2 regions of the Streptomyces sp. NBC_00663 genome follow, and region 2 is predicted to be linked to the other one. Evidence: riboswitches for the same ligand, from Rfam matches in the RefSeq annotation. Region 2 holds a riboswitch; the other holds the start of a gene.
The links. Region 2 has a riboswitch for glycine ahead of gcvP (aminomethyl-transferring glycine dehydrogenase). Riboswitches for the same ligand answer to the same signal wherever they lie in the genome.
Positions count from the first base shown of each region.

Region 1: another riboswitch for glycine. It lies ahead of gcvT (glycine cleavage system aminomethyltransferase GcvT); the one in region 2 lies ahead of gcvP (aminomethyl-transferring glycine dehydrogenase).

Region 1 covers NZ_CP109027.1:2,960,566-2,969,052, forward strand. The annotation lists gene OG866_RS13240 (enhanced serine sensitivity protein SseB C-terminal domain-containing protein) at 201-995, opposite strand; gene OG866_RS13245 (enhanced serine sensitivity protein SseB) at 1,116-1,901, opposite strand; gene OG866_RS13250 (AAA family ATPase) at 1,977-2,639, opposite strand; glycine riboswitch at 2,842-2,936, shown strand; glycine riboswitch at 2,937-3,042, shown strand; gene gcvT (glycine cleavage system aminomethyltransferase GcvT) at 3,081-4,196, shown strand; gene gcvH (glycine cleavage system protein GcvH) at 4,314-4,691, shown strand; gene glyA (serine hydroxymethyltransferase) at 4,707-5,969, shown strand; gene OG866_RS13270 (L-serine ammonia-lyase) at 6,026-7,393, shown strand; gene OG866_RS13275 (glycoside hydrolase family 25 protein) at 7,479-8,036, shown strand; gene OG866_RS13280 (MOSC domain-containing protein) at 8,052-8,487, shown strand, end outside.
Region 2 covers NZ_CP109027.1:8,094,354-8,102,840, forward strand. The annotation lists gene OG866_RS36695 (DUF881 domain-containing protein) at 1-255, shown strand, start outside; gene OG866_RS36700 (FHA domain-containing protein) at 317-1,207, shown strand; gene ftsR (transcriptional regulator FtsR) at 1,226-1,966, shown strand; gene OG866_RS36710 (bifunctional nuclease family protein) at 2,044-2,517, shown strand; gene OG866_RS36715 (MerR family transcriptional regulator) at 2,791-3,441, shown strand; partial or broken gene OG866_RS36720 (DNA polymerase IV) at 3,500-5,022, shown strand; partial or broken gene OG866_RS36725 (PRC-barrel domain-containing protein) at 4,947-5,315, opposite strand; glycine riboswitch at 5,447-5,543, shown strand; glycine riboswitch at 5,550-5,647, shown strand; gene gcvP (aminomethyl-transferring glycine dehydrogenase) at 5,718-8,487, shown strand, end outside.

The DNA.
Region 1 (8,487 bases), 5.1 Mb from region 2:
GCTTTGGCGATCTGTTGCCAGACTTGGCGAGGAAAGGATGCATAAACGTGATGCGGGCTGCGGGGTTCCGTTATCCGGACAGCAGGTAACGGCCGCCGGACGCAGGCCAGTTGGGGCAATACGGGCCTCACGGGGCCTTCTGCCCTCATCTACGCGCGCAGACACACTCCCGTAACACGGGAGCCTGTGGCTGGTTCGGCTCAGTAGCCGCCGGGCGCCGGAGGGTAGCCGTACCCGGCCGCCGGCGCCTGCGCCGGGGCCGCGTGCGCCTCGCGGTCGTAGAAGGGACGGGCGCCGGCCCGCATCCACATCGCGACCGGGTCGTACTCGTCGGACATGGCCACGGTCGACACCGGCAGCCCGTCGGGGACCGCGCCGATGGACTGCTGCATCATCGCGCGCACCGAGTCGACGGCGGGCGGACTGGTGTCGTAGACATCAAGACCGATGGCGAGGTACGGCGCCCCGAGCGCCGGCTGCACCCAGGCGCGGCGCAGCGAGCGGACGGCCGGGGTGCGGTGGGCGTTCTGCGCGATCAGGGCGTAGAACTGCGGGATCTCGATACCGGGCTCCGACAGCCGCAGGGGACCCGCGGGCTGGCGCTCCAGGCCGGTCGCGATCCGGCGCAGGTCGAGCCAGGGGATGCCGACGCCGCCGCCGGGGGCGTGCGGGTTGAGCCACAGACCGAAATGGTCCGGGTAGAGGGTGCGTGCCACGTCGACGCCGTCGACGACTTCGTACGAGCGGTTCCAGCCGCTCGCCGAGAGTTCCTGGGCGGAGGTCACGCAAGGTGCGTAGCCGTAGCCGTCCACTTCCATGTTTCCGTACTGGGCGTCCGGGGAGCCCGCCTGGCCGTGCCAGAGGAGCATCCAGATCTGGCCGGAGGAGGGGGTGGCGAGGGCGCGGAGGAGTGCCTCGTAGGCGTCGTAGCGCCCTGGCGTCACCTGGCGCAGCATGTGCTCGACCTGGCCGGTCGCTGTGCCGCTGGCACTCACCTTCTACCGCCCCTTCGGGAAAGTTTCGTAGTCGGAAACAGCTTAAGCGTTGAGAGCTCGGGGCTTGTGGTGTGTTGCGGGCTGCGGGCCGTGGGGGTTGATCGCGCACCTTGGGTACGTCTACATGCCCTGCGTGTAGAACGGACGTACCGTCTCGCGCATCCAGTGGCCCACCGGGTCGTCCACCACGTCCAGCAGGACCAGGTTGACCGGCCAGGCCACCGGTGCCTGGCCCAACGCCCGGCCCAGGGCGTCCATCGGGAGGGTACGCAAGTCGCCCTCCCATGGGGAGAGCTCCACGCCCACGAACATCACGGGGTCGGCCGTCTCGATGGCGGCGAGGCAGCGGCGGGCCGTCAGGACGACTCCCGTCGCGGCGAACTCGGCGCAGGCCGCGGCGAGGAAGTCCACCGGGTCGTCCTGCCAGTCGGGCTCGTAGAGCTTGACCCGGCCGCCGCTGTTGGGGCCGTCCAGCGGGGTGCGGCCCACCCGGCACAGGTCCGCCACGGCGGCCGGCGGAAGGGGCACGCCGACCACGCCGTCCGGGTTGAGGGCCATGCCGAGCTGCGGCGGCAGTCCGCGCGCGAACTCCACCGCGGGGGCGACGGTGTACGACATGTGCGCCCCGGCGACCTGACGGAACTGTTCCTCCGAGCTGAAGACCGGGACGTAGGCCTGGCCCTCGATCTGGAGGGTGGGCAGATCGAGGGGGCCGGTGTGGGCGCCGCCGCCGTTCGGCAGGGGGACCCAGACGAAGCTGCGGCCAAGGACCTCGATGATCCGGCCGCCGGCCCCGGGCACACCGAGGGAGGCCGAGAGCACCTCCTCCAGCTCGTTGCCGGGCCATCCGCCGCCGTGCGGATAGGGGTGCGCCTGTGCCGGGAAGTCCTGTGCCGGGAAGTCCATCTGTCCGTCCGCCTGCCGAGTACCGCTGGTGTGGCTGAAAGGCTAACGGGTGGCAGGCCCCTGGCGCCCTGCCCGTCAGCCCGTGAACCCGATCCGGCGTAGGGCGTCCGCTGCCTCTCGGTCGAGGAGGATCGCGGAGCCCACTCCCTGGGGCAGTTCGCCCTTCTCCACGGAGCGGATCAGACGGGCGGCCGCCGTGCGGTGGCGGAGGAAGGCGTAGCGCGAGACGCCCCGGCCGCGCTCGCGCTGGCCCTGGAGCGCGGTGTCCGGGGTGACGTCGAGCAGCAGCAGGTGCAGGGTGCCGCCGCGGCGCTGGGCCGCGCGGGCCAGCCAGCCGCGCACCCAGGACTGGGTGCCGCAGTCGTGCACCACGACCCCCTCGCCGGAGCGCAGGGTGCGGCGCAGGCCGACGTAGTGGGCGAAGCGGACCAGGGGACGGTAGAGCGCGTACGGCAGAAGGCGGGGCGCGCGGGCGTCCCAGCGGTCGCGGGTGTCCTGGGAGTCGATCCGTACGCCCTTGACGGCGCGTCGCATCAGGGTCGACTTGCCGCTGCCGGGCAGGCCGGTGATCACCACCAGGTCGGCCGGGGCGAAGAGCAGGGCGTGCGGGCTGTGGCCGGCGCGGTCGCGCAGGTCACGCACGACCGGCCGCGGTGCGCATGCCTCCTGGGCCGGAGCGGTCGGCTGTGCGGGCAGCGCGACGGCCGAGGTGGTGGCGTACGCAGTGGGCCTGTTCACCGTGATCGTCCTCCTCCGGGGTCAGGGGGGTTCCCCTCCCCACCGAGCGTAAAGAGAAGGTAATGGGGTGTCTCTCTTGTTTTGGTGATCGTCGTGCCACAAGCCAGTCACAAAGGGGGTGGCGACGGGCGGGGACGATGCGGCCCTGCCGCCCGTGCCCGATGCGTGCAATGATGTCCGCGCCAACTGCATACCGGCCGTTTGAATCCGCGCGGGAGAGTCCCCACCACTGGTTGGGGCGCCGAAGGAGCAAGTCCCTCCCTTGAATCTCTCAGGCCCCGTTACCGCGCGGGCGAGGCACATCTGAAAAGCGAGCCGCCCTCCGGTGGCTCCACCCAAGGTGCAAGTCATGTCCCCTGCGGTCATGGCGAACCTCTCAGGTTCCGATGACAGATGGGGAGGAACGACCTCGCCCGTCATGCCTTGGGAGACAACCGTCCGATGAGCAATGAACCCCGCCTGACCGCGCTCGACGCCCTGCATCGCGCGCTCGGCGCGACGATGACCGACTTCGCCGGCTGGGACATGCCGCTGCGCTACGGCTCCGAGCGCGACGAGCACAACGCCGTGCGGACGAAGGCCGGGCTCTTCGACCTCTCCCACATGGGCGAGATCACGGTGACCGGGCCGCAGGCCGCCCAGCTGCTGAACTTCGCTCTCGTCGGCAACATCGCCTCCGTCGGCGTCGGCCGCGCCCGCTACACCATGATCTGCCGCGAGGACGGCGGCATCCTCGACGACCTGATCGTCTACCGGCTGGCCGAGACCGAGTACATGGTCGTGGCGAACGCCTCCAACGCCCAGGTCGTCCTCGACGCGCTCGTCGAGCGCTCGGTCGGCTTCGACGCCGAGGTGCGCGACGACCGGGACGCGTACGCGCTGCTCGCCGTCCAGGGCCCCGAGTCCCCCGGCATCCTCGCGTCCCTCACCGACGCCGACCTCGACGGTCTGAAGTACTACGCCGGTCTGCCCGGCACGGTCGCCGGCGTCCCGGCCCTGATCGCCCGCACCGGCTACACCGGCGAGGACGGCTTCGAGCTCTTCGTGAAGCCTTCGGACGCCGTTGAGCTGTGGCAGGCCCTGACCAAGGCCGGCGAGGGCGTCGGTCTGGTCCCCTGCGGTCTGTCCTGCCGGGACACGCTGCGCCTGGAGGCGGGCATGCCGCTGTACGGGCATGAGCTGTCGACCGAGCTGACCCCCTTCGACGCGGGGCTCGGCCGGGTCGTCAAGTTCGAGAAGGAGGGCGACTTCGTGGGCCGCGCGGCGCTGCGCGAGGCCGCCGAGAACGCCGACCACGAGCCGCCGCGCGTCCTCGTCGGCCTGATCGCCGAGGGCCGTCGCGTCCCCCGCGCCGGGTACGCCGTCGTCGCCGAGGGCAAGGTGATCGGCGAGGTCACCTCCGGCGCCCCCTCCCCCACGCTGGGCAAGCCGATCGCGATGGCCTACGTCGACGCCATGTACTCCGCGCCTGGCACGGACGGCGTCGGGGTGGACATCCGGGGCACGCACGAGCCGTACGAGGTCGTGGCTCTCCCCTTCTACAAGCGGCAGAAGTAGACACTGGACGCGAGGTCGCGCGCCCGCGCGTGACCCTGCGCACATTTCCGCTGCTCACGCACTTCCCAGCAGTCCCGCATTCATCAGCACTCCCCCGCGTACAGGAGAATTCAGGCCATGAGCAACCCCCAGCAGCTGCGCTACAGCAAGGAGCACGAGTGGCTGTCGGGCGCCGAGGACGGCGTCTCGACGGTCGGCATCACGGAGCACGCGGCCAACGCGCTCGGCGATGTCGTCTTCGTGCAGCTCCCCGAGGTCGGTGACACGGTGACCGCGGGCGAGACCTGCGGCGAGCTGGAGTCGACCAAGTCGGTCAGCGACCTGTACTCCCCCGTCTCCGGTGAGGTCACCGAGGTCAACGAGGACGTCGTCAACGATCCGTCGCTGGTGAACTCCGCCCCCTTCGAGGGCGGCTGGCTGTTCAAGGTACGCACCGCGGACGAGCCGGCCGACCTGCTCTCCGCCGACGAGTACACCGCCTTTTCCGCCGGCTGAGGAGTCGTACACCTGATGTCCGCACTGAACACGCCCCTGCATGAGCTGGACCCGGAGATCGCCGCCGCGGTCGATGCCGAGCTGAACCGGCAGCAGTCCACCCTGGAGATGATCGCCTCGGAGAACTTCGCTCCGCTCGCGGTCATGGAGGCCCAGGGCTCGGTCCTGACCAACAAGTACGCCGAGGGCTACCCCGGCCGCCGCTACTACGGCGGCTGCGAGCACGTCGACGTCGCCGAGCAGATCGCCATCGACCGGATCAAGGACCTGTTCGGCGCCGAGTACGCCAACGTCCAGCCCCACTCCGGCGCCTCCGCCAACCAGGCCGCCCTCTTCGCCCTCGCCTCCCCCGGCGACACCATCCTGGGCCTGGACCTCGCCCACGGCGGCCACCTCACCCACGGCATGCGCCTGAACTTCTCCGGCAAGCAGTTCAACGTCGTCGCCTACCACGTCGACGACGCCGGCCTGGTCGACATGGCCGAGGTCGAACGCCTCGCCAAGGAACACCGCCCCAAGGTGATCATCGCCGGCTGGTCCGCCTACCCGCGCCAGCTCGACTTCGCCGAGTTCCGCCGGATCGCCGACGAGGTCGAGGCCTACCTGTGGGTCGACATGGCCCACTTCGCCGGCCTGGTCGCCGCCGGACTGCACCCCAACCCCGTCGAGCACGCCGACGTGGTCACCTCCACCACCCACAAGACCCTGGGCGGCCCCCGCGGCGGCATCATCCTCGCCAAGCAGGCCTTCGCCAAGAAGCTGAACTCCTCCGTCTTCCCCGGCTTCCAGGGCGGCCCGCTGGAGCACGTGATCGCCGCCAAGGCGGTCTCCTTCAAGGTCGCCGCGAGCGAGGAGTTCAAGGAGCGCCAGCGGCGTACCGTGGAGGGTGCGCGCATCCTCGCCGAGCGCCTGACGGCCGCGGACGCCCGCGAGGCCGGGGTCAACGTGCTCTCCGGCGGCACCGACGTGCACCTGATCCTGGTGGATCTGCGCGAGTCGGAGCTGGACGGCCAGCAGGCCGAGGACCGTCTCCACGAGGTCGGCATCACGGTCAACCGCAACGCCGTCCCCAACGACCCGCGCCCCCCGATGGTGACCTCGGGCCTGCGGATCGGCACCCCGGCCCTGGCCACCCGCGGCTTCACCGCCGAGGACTTCACCGAGGTCGCCGACGTGATCGCGGAGGCGCTGAAGCCGTCGTACGACGTCGAAAGCCTGAAGACCCGGGTCAGGGCGCTTGCCGACAAGCACCCGCTTTACCCCGGTCTGAACAAGTAGTTCCCTGGTGGGGGCACCCGATGGCGTGTGCCCCCACCCTTTCTTTAGGAGTTCCCGTGGCCATCTCGGTCTTCGACCTGTTCTCGATCGGCATCGGTCCGTCGAGCTCGCACACGGTCGGCCCGATGCGTGCGGCCCGTATGTTCGCCCGCCGTCTGCGCAACGAGGGCGTCCTGTCCTCGGTGGCGACAGTCCGCTCGGAGCTGTACGGCTCCCTGGGCGCGACCGGCCATGGCCACGGCACACCGAAGGCGGTGCTGCTCGGCCTGGAGGGCGCGTCCCCTCGGACGGTGGACGTCGAGAACGCGGACGACCGGGTGTCGTCGATCAAGGACACGGGGCGGCTGAACCTGCTGGGTGAGCGTGAGATCGCGTTCTCCTACGACGACGATCTGATCCTGCACCGCCGCAAGACGCTCCCGTACCACGCCAACGGCATGACGCTGTGGGCGTTCGACGCCTCGGGTGCCGAGCTGTTGTCGAAGACGTACTACTCGGTGGGCGGCGGCTTCGTCGTCGACGAGGACGCGGTCGGCGCGGACCGCATCAAGCTCGACGACACGGTCCTCAAATACCCCTTCCGTACCGGCGACGAACTCCTGCGCCTGACCAAGGAGACCGGCCTGTCGATCTCCGCGCTCATGCTGGAGAACGAACGCGCCTGGCGCACCGAAGACGAGATCCGCTCCGGACTCCTCGACATCTGGCGCGTCATGCAGGCCTGCGTGACGCGCGGCATGACCCGTGAAGGCATCCTGCCGGGCGGACTCAGGGTCAAACGCCGCGCCGCCGTCACGGCACGCCAACTCCGCGCGGAGGGCGACCCGCTGGCGCACGCCATGGAGTGGATCACCCTCTACGCCATGGCCGTCAACGAGGAGAACGCCGCCGGCGGCCGGGTGGTGACCGCCCCGACGAACGGCGCGGCTGGCATCATCCCCGCCGTCCTGCACTACTACATCAACTTCGTCCCCGGAGCCGACGAGGACGGCGTGGTCCGCTTCCTGCTGGCCGCCGGCGCGATCGGCATGCTCTTCAAGGAGAACGCCTCCATCTCCGGCGCCGAGGTCGGCTGCCAGGGCGAGGTGGGCTCCGCCTGCTCCATGGCGGCGGGCGCGCTGGCCGAAGTCCTCGGCGGCTCCCCCGAACAGGTCGAGAACGCCGCCGAGATCGGCATGGAACACAACCTCGGCCTCACCTGCGACCCCGTCGGCGGACTCGTCCAGATCCCCTGCATCGAACGCAACGGCATGGCCGCCGTCAAGGCCGTCACCGCCGCCCGCATGGCCATGCGCGGCGACGGCTCCCACAAGGTCTCCCTCGACAAGGTCATCAAGACCATGAAGGAGACCGGCGCCGACATGAGCGTCAAATACAAGGAGACCGCCCGCGGCGGACTCGCGGTGAACATCATCGAGTGCTGAACGGGCAAGGGGCCTCCATGCCAAGGTGGTTGGCGATTCACCCGCCAACCCCTGTCCCCCCAACGGCACTTCAGGGAGTCCCCCCATGCTGCGCGGCATCGATGTAAGCGCGTACCAGTCCTCCTCCTACGGCACCGACGGCCTCTCCTTCGTCTTCATCAAGGCGACGGAGGGCCGTACGTACACCAACCCCAAACTCGCGGCCCAGACGAAGCGGGCCCGGGACGCCGGTCTGGTCGTCGGCTTCTACCACTTCCTCTGGCCGGGCAACCTGACGGCCCAGGCGGAGTACTTCGTGAGCAAGGCCCCGGAACGGGCGGGCGACATCCTCGCCGTGGACTGGGAGACCACGGGCGAGGGGACGCACGCGACCAACGCGGAGAAGGACCGGTTCATCCGGAAGGTGAAGGAGCTGCGGCCGAACAACCGGGTCGTCCTCTACACGAACCGGAACTACTGGCTGAACATCGACACGACCTCCTACGCGGGCGACGGTCTCTGGATCGCGGACTACGTGACCGCGGGCAAGCCCCGTATCAAGGCGAAGTGGCGCTTCCACCAGTACACCGACGACCCGCTGGACAAGAACGTGGCGGACTTCGCGACCAAGGCCGCACTGCGGGAATGGGCCGAGGACGCCTGAGATAGATTCCGCACCATGGGCGGGAAGATCACTGCGGTCAGCAGCAACGGGACGTACTCCTTCACCAAGCCGAACCGGGAGAGCATCACGCTGCTCGCCGGGCTCGGGGTCGAGGGGGATGTGCACGCGGGGGTGACGGTGAAGCACCGGTCCCGGGTGGCGAGAGACCCCTCACAGCCGAATCTGCGTCAAGTGCACCTTCTTCACCAGGAGTTGTTCGACGAGGTGCGAGAAGCCGGGATCGAGGTCGCGGCCGGGGAGCTCGGGGAGAACGTCACCACGCAGGGCATCGACCTGCTCGCGCTGCCCGTCGGAACCCGGCTGCACCTCGGCGAACACGCCGTCGTCGAGGTGACCGGGTTGCGGAACCCCTGCCTTCAGATCGACGCGTTCCGGAAGGGGCTCCTGAAGGAGGTCGTCACCCGGGACGACGACGGGAAGCTCCGGCTCA
Region 2 (8,487 bases):
GTGGTGGCCGGCACCTATCTGACCGACTCGGGCAACAGCGTGAGCGTCGACGGGAACAAGATCAACGCTCCCTATCGTTTCAAGGTCATCGGCAAACCGCAGGACCTGGAACCGGCGCTCAACATTCCTGGAGGCGTGGTGCAGACTCTGGAGAAGGAGCAGGCCACGGTCACCGTCGAGCGGTCGACCAAGATCGTCGTGGACGCCTTGCGAGCCGCGAAGCAGCCTGACTACGCTCGGTCGTCCTCCCGGTGAACCGCGGGTGCATGAGGGACGTCCGGCCAGGGCATGAGGTTGCGGGGGGTCGGCGCACCGATTGGGTGGTGCGTGGTGGAAACTGTCTGGTGGATACGGACGTTGTCAGGATGTCCGGGTCGGCCGGTGTATGCAATCAGGGTTCGTCCTGCCCCACGGGCGGGTCTGTTTCGGTCAAGGGGAATCGCCCGTGAAGTTGTTTGCGAAGTTGTTCGGCAAGAGCGCGCGAGAGGGTAGCGGCAATGCGAACGCGACCGCTCGTCATCGCGCACAGCCAGACGCGGAGGGCCAGCGCCCCCTGTTCCGGGACCAGGTGGGCGGTGACGCTCCCGGAGCGCAGGGCGCGCCGGTTGACCCTGCGCAGTCCGGCGGCATAGGTTTCGGGCAACCGTCAACCTCGAGTACGGGTGGAGAGTTTTCCATGTCGGCCCTGGTGTGTACGAGGTGCGGTAACCGCAACGCGGAGAACAGCCGCTTCTGCTCCAACTGCGGTGCGCCGTTGCGCGGTGCGCCCGAGCGCCCGTCCGAGACGACCTCCACCATCTCCATCTCCGGTCTTGAGGCCTACGACGCCGAGGTCACCGGTCAGACACAGGTGCCCATGCTCTCCCCGGAGGCGCAGGCGGCCGTCGACGCGCTGCCGCTGGGTTCCGCGCTCCTGGTCGTGCGCCGCGGCCCGAACTCGGGCAGCCGCTTCCTGCTGGACGGCGATCTGACCACGGCCGGTCGTCATCCGCAGAGCGACATCTTCCTGGACGACGTGACGGTGTCGCGCCGCCACGTGGAGTTCCGTCGCCAGCAGGACGGTTCGTTCACCGTGGGCGACGTCGGCAGCCTCAACGGCACGTATGTGAACCGGGAGCGGATCGACACGGTGCCGCTGCACAACGGGGACGAGGTACAGATCGGCAAGTACCGGCTGGTCTTCTACGCGAGCCAGCGGGGCTACTGACCCCGTCAGGGAAGGTCCATGCTTCAAACACCGAGCGGCGGTGCCGGTCACGGTGCCGCCGCCGCGGACAGTGGGCTGATGAGCATCGGCACGGTGCTCAACGTGCTGCGCGACGAGTTTCCCGAAGTCACCATCTCCAAGATCCGCTTCCTGGAGTCCGAGGGGCTCATCGAGCCGCAACGGACCCCTTCGGGGTACCGCAAGTTCAGTGCGGAGGACGTCGAGCGCCTCGGCCATGTGCTGCGGATGCAGCGGGACCACTATCTGCCGCTCAAGGTGATCCGGGAGTACCTGGACGCCATGGAGCGCGGTGAGGCCGTGGCACTGCCGGTGGTGGGGCGCCAGCGGGACGGAGGGGAAGCCCTTCCGGACCCCTGGGAGGCCCCTACGGCGGCGCGGATCGGCCGGGCCGAGCTGATGGCGGCCGCCGAGATCGGTGAGCAGGAGCTCAAGGAGTGGGAGTCGTACGGGCTCATCGCTCCGTTGCCGGACGGGGCGTACGACGCCGAGGCGGTCACCGTGGCGGCGCTCGTCGTCGAGCTGGGGCGGTTCGGGATCGAGCCGCGGCATCTGCGGGCGATGAAGGCCGCCGCCGACCGTGAGGCGGGCCTTGTGGACCAGGTGGTGGCCCCGCTGAAGCGTCACCGCAATCCGCAGACCCGGGCGCACGCGGAGGCGCGTACGAAGGAACTGGCGGGGCTCACGGTGAAGCTGCACGCGGCGCTGGTGCAGACGGCCCTCGGTGTACGGCTGCCCTGAAGGGCGTGGGTGTCGGATCCGCCCCCCGTTTCCGGCCCGACTACCCAAACGTCCCGGGCACGGCCTAGGGTTGCTGTGTGAACGAGCTCGATGTCGTAGGTGTCCGGGTCGAAATGCCCTCCAACCAACCGATCGTGCTTCTGCGTGAAGTGGGAGGCGACCGTTACCTCCCCATCTGGATCGGGCCGGGGGAGGCGACGGCGATCGCCTTCGCCCAGCAGGGCATGGCCCCCGCACGACCGCTGACCCACGACCTGTTCAAGGACGTGCTGGAGGCCGTCGGCCAGGAGCTCACCGAAGTGCGCATCACGGACCTGCGTGAGGGCGTCTTCTACGCGGAGCTGGTCTTCGCCAGCGGGGTCGAGGTGAGTGCCCGGCCCTCCGACGCCATAGCGCTGGCGCTGCGCACCGGAACGCCGATCTACGGCAGCGACGGTGTGCTCGACGACGCCGGGATCGCGATCCCGGACGAGCAGGAGGACGAGGTGGAGAAGTTCCGCGAGTTCCTCGACCAGATCTCGCCGGAGGACTTCGGCACCAGCAGTCAGTGAGCGGGGCCGGCCCGGCGGACGCGCGGTCCGTGACGGGGCGGGTGTGTCCGGAGCGGGTGTGTCCGGTCATCACGGAAATGCTGGCATTTGCCACCGGCGTGTGAGAGCGTCCTACGGCCCGCCTCAAGCGCATTCGGCTAGCCTTTCCCCGCGGTGGGGTACGGGAAACCACTCCTAGGGTGATTATCACTCGGCGTGCCGAGTGTGGCGATCGTTGACGTGCCCCAGGTGACTGCCTACCGTCGAGAAGGCAGGTCAAGGACGGAGGTCGGCGTGAGAAGCAGCGGCGACGGTACGGCTGGGGGTGCCCCCGGACGCAGTCTCGGGGCGAGCGGTCCGTACCCGCTTTACGGCAGCGCGGCCGATCACGTTCCGCAGCGACCGGCGGCCGTGCCGAGCAGTGGCGGAGGGGCGACGTCCATGGCGTCCGAGGAGATCGGCTACCGCGGTCCGACGGCCTGCGCGGCCGCCGGCATCACCTATCGCCAACTCGACTACTGGGCGCGTACCGGGCTCGTCGAGCCGAGTGTGCGGCCCGCCTACGGGTCGGGGACGCAGCGGCTGTACAGCTTCCGGGACGTTGTCGTCCTGAAGATCGTCAAGCGGTTCCTCGACACCGGTGTGTCGCTCCAGAACATCCGTACCGCCGTGCAGCATCTCAGGGAGCGCGGTTTCCGGGACCTGGAACGCATGACGCTGATGAGCGACGGCGCCACGGTCTACGAGTGCACCTCGCCCGACGAGGTCCACGCGCTGCTCCAGGGCGGCCAGGGCATCTTCGGGATCGCCGTGGGTGTGGTGTGGCGGGACGTCGAGAGCGCCTTGTCGCAGTTGCACGGGGAGCGGATCGACACCGGCGAGACGCTGGTGGGGAACAACCCCGCCGACGAGCTGGCGCGGCGGCGGGGCAATCGGGCCGTCTGAGGCTCTGCCCGGGGCATTACCGAGGGCATTGTCAGTGGCGTAGGGCAGCATCGGACATGTGAGAAACGCGCCCACGATCCTGCATCTCGACATGGATGCCTTCTTCGCCTCGGCGGAGCAGGCGTCCAAGCCGAGTCTGCGCGGGAAGGCCGTCGTCGTGGGCGGGCTGGGACCGCGTGGTGTGGTGGCCACCGCGTCGTACGAGGCCCGGGTCTTCGGAGTCCATTCGGCGATGCCGATGGCGCAGGCGCGGCGGCTGGCGCCGAATGCCGCGTATCTCGTGCCGCGCTTCGGGTTCTACCGGTCGATCAGTGAGCAGGTGATGGCGCTGCTGCGGGCGCTGTCGCCGCTTGTGGAGCCGCTGAGCCTCGATGAGGCGTTCGTGGATCTGGAGGCCGGGGGCGTGGCCTGGGACGAGGGCTCGGCGCGGCTGGTGGGGGAGAAGCTGCGTGCCGACATACGGGCGGTCACCGGGCTCACGGGCTCGGTGGGACTCGCGGCGTCCAAGATGCTCGCGAAGATCGCGTCCGAGCAGGCCAAGCCCGACGGTCTGGTGGTGATCGATCCGGGGACCGAGCGAGGGCTGCTCGGGCCGATGTCCGTGCGGATCCTGCCGGGAGTGGGGCCGGCCACCGGGGACCATCTGCGGCGGGCCGGGATCCACACGGTCGAGGAGATCGTCGAGGCCGGGGAGGACGAGCTCGTACGGCTGCTGGGGAAGGCGCACGGGCACGGGCTGTACGCCATGGCGTTGGCGCATGACGAGCGGCCGGTGGTGGCGGAGCGGGAGACCAAGTCGGTGTCGGTGGAGGACACGTACGACGTCGACATCCACGATCGGCTGCGGGTGGGCATGGAGGTGCAGCGGCTGGCCGACCGGTGTGTGCGGAGGCTGCGGGGGGCCGGGTTGTCGGGGCGGACGATCGTGCTCAAGGTGCGGCGGTACGACTTCTCCACGCTGACCCGGTCCGAGACGCTGCGGGGGCCCACCGATGATCCGGCGGTCGTGCGGGAGGCCGCGGCTCGGTTGTTGGAGTCCGTGGACACGACGGGGGGTGTGCGGTTGCTGGGGGTGGGGGTTTCCGGGCTGGCCGACTACACGCAGGAGGATCTGTTCGCGCAGGCCGCGGGGGATCTGGGGGAACTGGCCGAGGAGGAGCCGGGGGATGTGGTGGCTGCGGAGGCGGTGGAGGTGGCTGTCGAGCGGCGGTTTGTTGCGGGGCACGACGTGGTGCATGCCGAGTTCGGGCACGGGTGGGTTCAGGGGAGTGGGCTGGGGCGGGTGACGGTGCGGTTCGAGACGCCGGATTCCGGACCGGGGAGGGTGCGGACGTTTCGGGTTGATGATGCGTTGTTGGCTGTGGCTGAGCCATTGCCGTTGGTGGCGGAGGGGGGTGGGGTCGCATCCGGCCTTCGGCCGGATTTGTGTTCCCACCCGCACCACCCGTGACAGTCTCGTTGTCGGGTGCGGGTGGCCCCTGTGGAGGGCTTCGGGGTTAGGCGTCCGCGTCCTCTGTGCCTGCCAGTTTGCCGAAGTCTCGGTCCGGGAGTGGGGGTGCGGGGGCCACGTCCAGGCCGTAGTGGTGGTAGAGCTGGAGTTCCTGGTCGGGGGAGAGGTGGCGGCCCACGCCGAAGTCGGGGGCGTCCTTGATCAAGGAGCGGTCGAAGGGGACTCGCAAGGAGCCCTCGATCAGTTCGCTCGGCTCCAGGGGGACGAAGGCGTCCCTGGAGAACAGGCCGGTGCGTATGGCCGCCCACTCGGGCACGCCGGTCGCGTCGTCGAGGTAGACCTCGTCGATCGTGCCGATCTTGATGCCGTTGCGGTCCATCGCCTTGCGGCCGATCAGGTTGCGCGGATCGATATCGGTCTGCACGGGCCCTCCACTACGTCGCGACTCGCAACTCATCCGTAAGCACTACAAAAGAGCAGATTGAGACCGGTGGCCACTCGAGGGCTCCTCCAGGGATCCGCATTTTGCGCGCTGGTAGGCTGGCAAGCGGCTGTTGACCCTGTGCGGGAGAGTCCTCCGGAGATCGTCCGGAGGCGCCGAAGGAGCAAATCCTCCCCGGAATCTCTCAGGCCCACGTACCGCACTGACGAGGCCACTCTGGAAAGCAGAGCGGGTGTCGACGGCTTCCGCTCTCACCGACGGTGAAAGCCGGGCACCTTCGGGTGTCCGGTGAAGCTCTCAGGTTGAGATGACAGAGGGGGAGGCCGCCGGGACCCGCAGCCGTGGTGTCCCTCAAAGGTCGCGTCAGACCAGGAGGCCTCCGCAATGACCGCCCACCGCACTCCGCTCACCGAACTCGAGCAGGGGATCCCCTTCGAGCAGCGTCACATCGGCCCCGACCACGAGGCCCGGGCCAAGATGCTCGCGCAGGTCGGCTACGGCTCGCTGGACGAGCTCACCGCCGCCGCGGTGCCGGATGTGATCAAGAACGCCGACTCCCTTGATCTGCCGGGGGCGCGTACCGAGGCCGAGGTGCTGGCCGAGCTTCGGTCGCTCGCCGACCGGAACCAGGTTCTCGGGTCCATGATCGGGCTCGGGTACTACGGGACCTTCACCCCGCCCGTCATCCTGCGCAACGTCATGGAGAACCCCGCCTGGTACACGGCCTACACGCCCTACCAGCCCGAGATCTCCCAGGGTCGGCTCGAGGCCCTCCTCAACTTCCAGACCATGGTCGCCGAGCTCACCGGGCTGCCGACCTCCGGTGCCTCGCTGCTCGACGAGGGCACGGCCGCCGCCGAGGCGCTGGCGCTGTCCCGGCGCATGGGCAAGAACAAGAAGGGGCTGTTCCTGGTCGACGCGGACGCGTTGCCGCAGACCGTCGCCGTCATCGAGACCCGCGCCGAGCCGACCGGTGTCGAGGTCGTCGTCGCCGACCTCAGCGACGGGATTCCCGCCGACATCGCCGCGCGGGAGATCAACGGCGTGCTCCTCCAGTACCCGGGCGCCTCCGGTGCCGTACGCGACATCAAGGCCGTCATCGACCAGGCGCACGAGCTGGGAGCCCTGGTGACCGTCGCCGCCGATCTGCTGGCGCTGACGTTGCTGAAGTCGCCCGGCGAGCTCGGAGCCGACATCGCCGTCGGGACCACGCAGCGGTTCGGGGTGCCGATGGGCTTCGGCGGGCCGCACGCCGGTTACATGGCGGTGCACGAGAAGTTCGCGCGCAGCCTGCCCGGGCGGCTCGTGGGTGTGTCCGTGGACGCGGACGGGAACAAGGCGTACCGGCTCGCCCTCCAGACTCGTGAGCAGCACATCCGGCGGGAGAAGGCCACCAGCAACATCTGCACCGCCCAGGTGCTGCTCGCGGTGATGGCGGGGATGTACGCCGTCTACCACGGGCCGGAGGGGCTCAAGGGCATCGCCCGGCGGACCCACCGGTACGCCCGTGTCCTCGCCGCGGGGCTCACCGCCGGTGGGGTCGAGGTCGTGCACGGCGCCTACTTCGACACCGTGACCGTACGGGTGCCCGGCAAGGCCGGCGAGGTCGTCGCCGCCGCCGAGGAGAACGGGGTCAACCTGCGGCTCGTCGACGCCGATCACATCTCCGTCGCCTGCGACGAGACCACCACGCGGGCCCAGCTGGGCGCCGTATGGACCGCGTTCGGGGTCGAAGGGGACGTCGAGGCGCTGGACGCGGCGGCCGAGGACGCGCTGCCGGACGCCATGGTGCGGACGGACGAGTTCCTGGCCCACCCCGTCTTCCACCAGTACCGGTCCGAGACCGCGATGCTGCGCTATCTGCGTCGGCTCGCCGACCGGGACTACGCGCTCGACCGCGGCATGATCCCGCTGGGCTCCTGCACCATGAAGCTCAACGCCACCACCGAGATGGAGCCGGTCACCTGGCCGGAGTTCGGGCAGCTGCACCCCTTCGCGCCCGCCGGGCAGGCGCAGGGCTATCTGACGCTCATCCGTGAGCTGGAGGAGCGGCTCGCGGAGGTCACCGGGTACGACAAGGTGTCGTTGCAGCCCAACGCCGGGTCGCAGGGGGAGCTGGCCGGACTGCTCGCCGTACGGGGATACCACCGGGCCAACGGTGATGAGCAGCGGACTGTGTGTCTGATTCCGTCCTCCGCGCATGGGACCAATGCCGCGAGCGCTGTGATGGCCGGCATGAAGGTCGTCGTCGTGAAGACCGCCGAGGACGGTGAGATCGACGTCGAGGATCTGCGGGCGAAGATCGAGCAGCACCGGGACGAGCTCTCGGTGCTGATGATCACGTACCCCTCGACGCACGGTGTCTTCGAGGAGCATGTCGCCGACATCTGCGCGCAGGTGCACGAGGCCGGTGGGCAGGTGTATGTCGACGGCGCCAACCTCAACGCGCTGGTCGGGCTCGCCAAGCCGGGGCACTTCGGTGGGGACGTCTCGCATCTGAATCTGCACAAGACGTTCTGCATCCCGCATGGTGGCGGCGGTCCGGGCGTGGGGCCGGTGGGTGTGCGGGCGCATCTGGCGCCGTATCTGCCGAACCACCCGTTGCAGCCCGCGGCCGGTCCGGAGACGGGTGTGGGGCCGATCTCCGCCGCGCCCTGGGGGTCCGCGGGGATCCTGCCGATCTCCTGGGCCTATGTGCGGCTGATGGGCGGCGAAGGGCTGAAGCGGGCCACGCAGGTGGCGGTGCTGAGCGCCAACTACATCGCCAAGCGGCTGGAGCCGCACTACCCGGTGCTCTACACCGGGCCCGGTGGGCTGGTCGCGCACGAATGCATCATCGATCTGCGGCCGCTGACCAAGGCGACGGGTGTGAGTGTGGACGACGTGGCCAAGCGGCTCATCGACTACGGGTTCCACGCGCCGACGATGTCGTTCCCGGTGGCCGGGACGCTGATGATCGAGCCGACCGAGTCCGAGGACATCATCGAGCTGGATCGGTTCTGCGACGCGATGATCGCCATTCGCGCGGAGATCGAGAAGGTCGGTTCCGGGGAGTGGCCCGCGGAGGACAACCCGCTGCGGAACGCCCCGCACACCGCCGGGGCGCTCGGGGGTGACTGGGAGCACGCGTACAGCCGTGAGGAGGCCGTGTTCC